One region of the Dorea sp. 210702-DFI.3.125 genome, then DNA from elsewhere that is predicted to be linked to it. Evidence: riboswitches for the same ligand, from Rfam matches in the RefSeq annotation. Region 1 holds a riboswitch; the other holds the start of a gene.

Region 1 (3,428 bases):
AGTGATCTGTTAGAAAAAGAAGCGTTGCAAATGGCAGAGCATTTATCTGTGGAACAATGTGTACAGATGTGTACGGGTGCAATCCGGCGCGGAAAAGATGGAACAATTGGAACTGCTGGAATTACAGTTCCTGGAGCAGCGGCAGAAACCAGTCTTGTGGCAGTAGATGAAGGAATTGCAAGTATCACGCTGGCAGACGGACCTGCAGGTTTACGTTTGAATAAATTCTATGATGTTGTGAGTGGTGAACGAAAAATTCAAGATTTTATTGATAGTGTGGAAGACGGACTTTTTAGAATCAGTGATGAGAAACAAGGAGAGAGATATTACCAATTCTGTACCGCATTTCCGATTGGAACTGTACTTGCCCAGTCATGGGATATGGAAGTTCTGAAAAATGTTGGCCGTGCGGTTGCTAAAGAGCTTGAAATCTTTCAGATTACATTGTGGCTGGCACCGGGAATGAATATTCACCGGAATCCACTGTGTGGAAGAAACTTTGAGTATTACTCGGAGGATCCGCTTATTTCAGGCATCATGGCAGCAGGCATGACGGAAGGGGTTCAGGAGACTGTCGGAGTTGGAACGACTATTAAACATTTTGCGTGCAACAATCAAGAAGATAACCGGTTCGGCAGTGACAGTATTATCAGTGAACGTGCACTGCGGGAAATCTATCTGCAGGGATTTGAAATCTGTGTGAAAGAAGCACAGCCGATGGCAATTATGACTTCCTATAATCTGATTAACGAAGTACATGCAGCCAACAGCCATGATCTTTGCACCAAGATAGCTCGTGACGAATGGGGATTTAAAGGCTTGATCATGACTGATTGGGGAACGACAAATGAGATGCCGGAAGGATATGCAAAATGTTCCAGACCAGAAATTTGTATTCAGGCAGGAAATGATCTGATCTGCCCGGGGGTGGTATCTGATCATGAACAAATCAGAGTTGCGTTAAAAAATGGAACTTTAAAAGAAAGTGAGCTTCGAAGATCCGTAGCAAGACTGATTGCAATTATATTAAAATCCAATGCATATAAATAAACAGATTTAGCAAGTTTATTATTATACCAGATGTGGGTTGATTCTATAATATAAAACTAAAAATTCCTTATAGATTACAATAATAATAAAGCGCATATATGGAAACAAGCTATTTGCTGGCGAGAGTAGAATGGGTTAAAATTAATTATGTAGAGTGCATAGTGATGATTATAATTCATTGAAAAGGGAATCCAGTGAGAATCTGGAACAGCCTATTCTACTGTGAAGCGGACGATGGTCTGGAAAATCACTCTGGCTAAGATGCAAGGGGAAGATATGATCAAAGGAGGATGCAAAGTCAGGAGACCTGCTATGTATATGTATGGGATTCCGGTAGGGGAAGAACAGCGGTTACGCTGTTTTTACTCTGCCTTTTTTTAATATATAGAAATATAAAAAGTATAAGGAAGATTATATGAATGCTGCTATAATAGTCTGCTCCACACTTACAAATCATGTGAAAGCAGCACAGAAAAAAATGAATACAAATTATCCCATTATTGAACTGGATAATTCCAAGCATAGCAGACCGGAAAAATTCTGGCAGTTGGCATTTCTTGCCATGGAACAACTTCCGGAGGAAATAGACACCGTGCTTTTGGGACTGGGAGTTTGTGGAGGGGCATCAGTAGGATGGACTTTTCCAAGGCGGACAATTATGCCAAAAGTTGATGATTGTATTACACTTTTAATGCATACGGACGAAAAGTTTCATTACAACCTAAAAGAAGTCGGACATTTTTATTTGACTGAAAACAGAGATTTGATGTCTATTGAACAGATGGAACAAGATTTGGTTTTAAAGTATGGTGAAAGAAGAGCCAAAAGAGTTATGAAAGTCTGGTTTGATGCTTACAAGAGTGTAGATATTGTGGATACAGGTGTTTATGATTGTTATTCAAAAGAATATGTAGAGCGTGCAAAAAGGGAGTCTGCAATTATAAATGTGCCATATCAATATGTGCCGGGAAGTAATATTATATTAGAAAAATTAGTGTCTGGGAAATGGGATGACCAATTTTTGATTATTGAAAAGGGAGGTGTAATGACAGAAGAAGATTTTGGAATGACAAACAAAGAGTCATTGCATACAACATATGTCGTGTAAAATGGACACCATATTGAAAGATTGAGGCGTAGTTTTTTGGAGTTTTACTATGTTCCCAATTCAAGAAAGGTATGTAATTTGTGCAAATGAAGCGACAAAAATGCAAAAATGATATTTTGAGGCAAAAAAGGGACACCGTGTTTTGCAGTTGGGGACGTAGTATTTTGAAAGTTTGCTACGTCCCCAACCAATCAAAAAATGCATAATTTTCCACATGAACTTGCAAAAAACTGGTTGATGAATCAGAATAAGGTATGATATAATTTTATATCAGAGAATAGGCATTGTCTTATGACAGTGCTTTTTTGGGGTAAAATATAACGGGGAAATGAAATCAAGTAAAGAGAGGTTAAAATCATGAAACAAAAGAAAAAAATGTCCTTGGCAATGCAGATTTTTATCGCGTTGATTCTTGCAATTGTAGTAGGACTTCTGATGCAGAGTCATGCAGAATTTGCAGAGAGTTACATTAAGCCGTTTGGAACAATTTTCCTGAACCTTGTAAAGTTCATCGTAGTTCCAATCGTATTATTCTCCATTATGTGTGGGATTATCTCCATGCAGGATATTAAAAAAGTAGGAGCAATTGGTTTAAAGACCGTTGTATACTATATGTGTACAACCGCATTTGCAATCACATTTGGATTGATTGGAGGAAATCTGTTCAAAGGAATGTTCCCGGTCGTTGCAACAACAGACTTGACTTATGAAGCAGCAGAGTCGGTATCATTTATGGATACAATTGTGAATATTTTCCCATCCAATTTTATTGCACCGATGTCTGAGTCCAATATGCTTCAGGTAATTGTGATGTCAGTATTGTTCGGATTTGCGATTATTCTGATTGGACCGGAGAAAAATCCACGTTTGATTCAGGGGTGTAATGATCTGAATGATATGTTTATGAAATGTATGGAGATGATCTTAAGATTATCTCCAATCGGAGTATTCTGTCTGTTGTGCCCGGTTATTGCAGTAAATGGTCCGATGATCATCGGTTCACTGGCAATGGTGCTTTTAGCAGCGTATGTCTGCTACATTATACATGCAGTTGTTGTATATTCATTAGCAGTAAAGACAATGGGCGGTATGAGTCCGATCGCATTCTTTAAAGGAATGCTTCCGGCAATGATGTTTGCATTTTCCAGTGCTTCTTCCGTAGGAACACTTCCAATCAATATGGAGTGTGTAGAGAACATGGGAGCATCAAAAGAAGTGACTTCATTTGTGCTTCCGCTTGGAGCAACAATTAACATGGACGGAACTGCAA
Region 2 (3,428 bases), on a different contig from region 1:
CTTGTTCATCATTTTATTGACACCTGGGACTAAAAAATACACAGCGACTGCTGCAATCACTGCGATTAATAATACAACTTTCCCCAGCCAGTTCTTTTTCTCTTTCATATCTTTAAAATTCCCCTCTGAAATATGTAATGTCTGTTCATTTTATCAACAACTTTCTAACACGTCAAATTTATAATCTTTAACAACTCTATGTTATAAATCAGTTACGTTAATAGTACCTTTTTGTACTATTCTCGTCCAATTGTTTTTATTAATATTTTCTATTAATTATTAATTCTATCTATATATTCCTATAATAGGAAAAGTATGTTTTATTATTTTTTCATATAAAGTTCTGATAAAAATACAGAAACCTCTATCACGCTTTCTTTTTATTGCATTGATAGAGGTTTCCAATTACATACTATTCATTTCACATTTTGTTACAAAATAAAGCTTATTACTGTACCAATTCCGGATTGGACACACTGACTTTATGGTCATACCATTTACCCTTTGTTCCAACCAATGCCAGATCAAATTCATCGTCCAGTGTCGGTACCGGTACGTCAAAGGAATATACTTCCTTTGGCGCGGAACCATCAGAATAAGTAATCTCTGTTGTCTCTGACGGATCAATAAGATCTGCCCCGTCTTTCTGTGCATCTTCTGCTGAGCCTAAGAATAACTGTACGATATTTTTAGAATTCAATGTAATATGTACTGTCATCTTACCATCTTTAACAGTCAGCGTTGCTTTTCCGTCATTATAGTCCGGATTCTCGTGGAACATACCGCTGTCTGTATTAAAATCTACCTTATAAGTTCCATCTTCCAGCTCAGGCTCCTTCGCATCTTTGCTGTCAGTCTTTGCTTCTGACGCATCATCTTTGGAAGCTTCTGTTTTTGTGTCATCTTTCTTATCCGTATTACTTCCGCATCCGGCAAGCATTGTCATTGCCATACTGGCGGAAAGTAATAAAACTAATAATTTCTTTTTTAACATGTCCATTCTCTCTTTTCTAATTATTTTTCTTTATAATTGTACTCTGAAAATCTGACCTGTCAACTATTTAGCTTCAATTGCAGCTTTTGTATGTGCTACATAAATCTGCTGAATTGCATCAATCTCTCCAAGACCTGCAATCTGTGATTCTACACTGTCAAATGCTTTTGACGCTTCAAACTGGCTCTTCCATGAATCATCATCGTCTCCTGCCATATCATTGTTCGCATGATCTCCTGCAACAACCATCAGTGGACGAAGGATTACTTTCTTATATCCGGCCTCTTTGATTTTCTCAATGACTGCCTGACACTCTGTATCTTCCGGCTCACCTTCTACAGTTCCGATAAATACATTCTTATATCCAAGCTGCTCAATCTGTGTCTGCATCTGATCATAACTTACATTTGCAACGTGTGAAGTTCCATGTCCCATGAATACAAATGCGGTTCCATCTTCGGCTGCTGCATCAATGCTGTCATAGTTTGCTGTCTTAACTGCTTCGTCTGTGATTGCTTTTGCAACTGCTTCTTTGTCTGCATTGATAACTGTTGCATCTGCTCCAACTTCGCCGAGAAGAGGCTCAGCAATCTTTACAGATTCAAATTTATCTTTATATTTTTCCACTGTCTCTGATAACTCATCATACTCTGCGCCATGCATCAGATGTGTCGGCTGAACAACAAGGTTTTTAACTCCATTGTCTACTGCACGCTCCAGCGCCTGCTCCATGTTGTCGATCTTCTCATCATCACGGGCCTGTACGTGATTGATGATGATCTGAGCTGTAAATGCTCTTCTTACTGACCAGTCTGGATTAGCAGCCTGAAGTGCTTTCTCAATTCCACCGATATCTTTTGTACGGCTGTCATTGAATGATGTACCAAAACTTACAACAAGAAGTTCATTCTCACCAATCTCGTCCTGATTTAACGGATCATCTTTCGAAGCGTCACCTGTATCTCTTCCGAAGTAATCAGGATCTGCGTTTTCACCTTCTACTAATTCTTTTTGGGCATCTGTTAATGCGTCCCAGGCTTCCTTAGCTTCTTTGCACTGTTCATCTGTCTTGTCAGTTCTCTCCTGAACATAGATATCATCAATCAGTTTTGCCACCTTGTCTGCTGCCACCTGATCGCTGTCCTCCTTCGTATTCTCTGTCTTTGCATCACTCTTTGCGTCAGAACTTCCTGAATTTCCTCCACATCCTGCAAGCAGAGACATACTCATAGCTGCAGTAAGTAATACGACTACCAATTTTTTCTTCATCTTTCCATCCTCCATTTTTTTCTAAGATACAAAATAATTTTTCCGGAGGTTTTTTATTACATAAAAATTCATATAATAAAAAATCCCTGCCATTAAAAAATGAACAGAGAGTACGCAAAACAAACTATTGACGAAATTATCTTCCTTCCGTCAAATAGCCTTTCTATGTATTTCGTACTGCCAGTTCCTCGTGGCCTGAACAAATATGTTCCTGTACTGTGAAAGGCAGGTATCCCGGCTTATTGCTCAGGCGCTATAAAATCAGCCTTCCCGGTCTCCCAGTGGCATGTAGGATTCAAAGCTCGCAAAATACGGTGACGAGTTCGTACAGGATTCACACCTGTTTCCCTTTTCACCAGCCAGATAAATAACTTTTTATAATATCTTTCTCTGACTGACACCTCACGCATTTTTTATTCTTTTGTATCTTTAACTATTACTTTTACAATCTAACACATCTGATAATTACTGTCAATACATCAGCCTGTCAGACTGTATTCCATATTGGTTTCTCACTTCCATTACGGTCGGGATAAAATCCGGTCGATTTCTCTGGAAGCCTCACTCTTTGTCAGTGTATGTATGTCCATTTCCATAGAAATATTCTTCTGTTGCATAAGCCTTGTGAGAAATGCGATCTGTTTTGCGGTTATCGGTTCTTTTTTCTTCACTTTATATGCCAAGGGCTGTGGTTTAAAAACCTTCGGTTCCTTTTCCTCATAAAAATGCGCCATAGACTGATACAGTTTTGCGGTTGCCAGAGCATCATGATATGCACGGTGCGCCGCTGCATTTTCGATATGATAGTATTCGCAGAGTGCGCCAAGCTTTCTGGATGGGAGGTCTGCATGAACAACTTTGGCAATCTTAAGTGTATCAATTCCCATATGATCATAGGTGTAACCAAGTTCTTTTGCTTTTGTCTTCACAAAGCTGAAGTCGAACTGCACATTATGTCCAATCAGCGTATCCTGTTCGCAGAATTCAAGGAACTCCGGCAATACTTCGCCGCAGTTCCCTGCTCCTTCTACCATATCATTTGTAATTCCGGTCAGTTGCGTAATCATCGGAGGTATCCCGGCCTCCGGTTCAATAAAACGAATAAAACGGTCAACAACTTTTCCTTCCCGTACTTTCAATGCACCAATCTCAATAATCTCATTGT

What was found. A riboswitch is a leader RNA that binds a small molecule or an ion and turns the genes downstream of it on or off. The one in region 1 is predicted to bind cobalamin.
Region 2: linked by a shared signal. The riboswitch ahead of LI164_RS01235 (sirohydrochlorin cobaltochelatase) and the one ahead of LI164_RS04485 (DUF1638 domain-containing protein) in region 1 are both predicted to bind cobalamin.

Annotation. Positions count from the first base shown of each region.
Region 1 is NZ_JAJCNF010000006.1:12,828-16,255, forward strand. It holds gene LI164_RS04480 (glycoside hydrolase family 3 N-terminal domain-containing protein) at 1-1,050, shown strand, start outside; cobalamin riboswitch at 1,193-1,380, shown strand; gene LI164_RS04485 (DUF1638 domain-containing protein) at 1,466-2,158, shown strand; gene LI164_RS04490 (dicarboxylate/amino acid:cation symporter) at 2,516-3,428, shown strand, end outside.
Region 2 is NZ_JAJCNF010000002.1:20,894-24,321, reverse strand. It holds gene LI164_RS01245 (TVP38/TMEM64 family protein) at 1-108, opposite strand, end outside; gene LI164_RS01240 (hypothetical protein) at 449-994, opposite strand; gene LI164_RS01235 (sirohydrochlorin cobaltochelatase) at 1,058-2,263, opposite strand; cobalamin riboswitch at 2,470-2,683, opposite strand; gene LI164_RS01230 (PolC-type DNA polymerase III) at 2,785-3,428, opposite strand, start outside.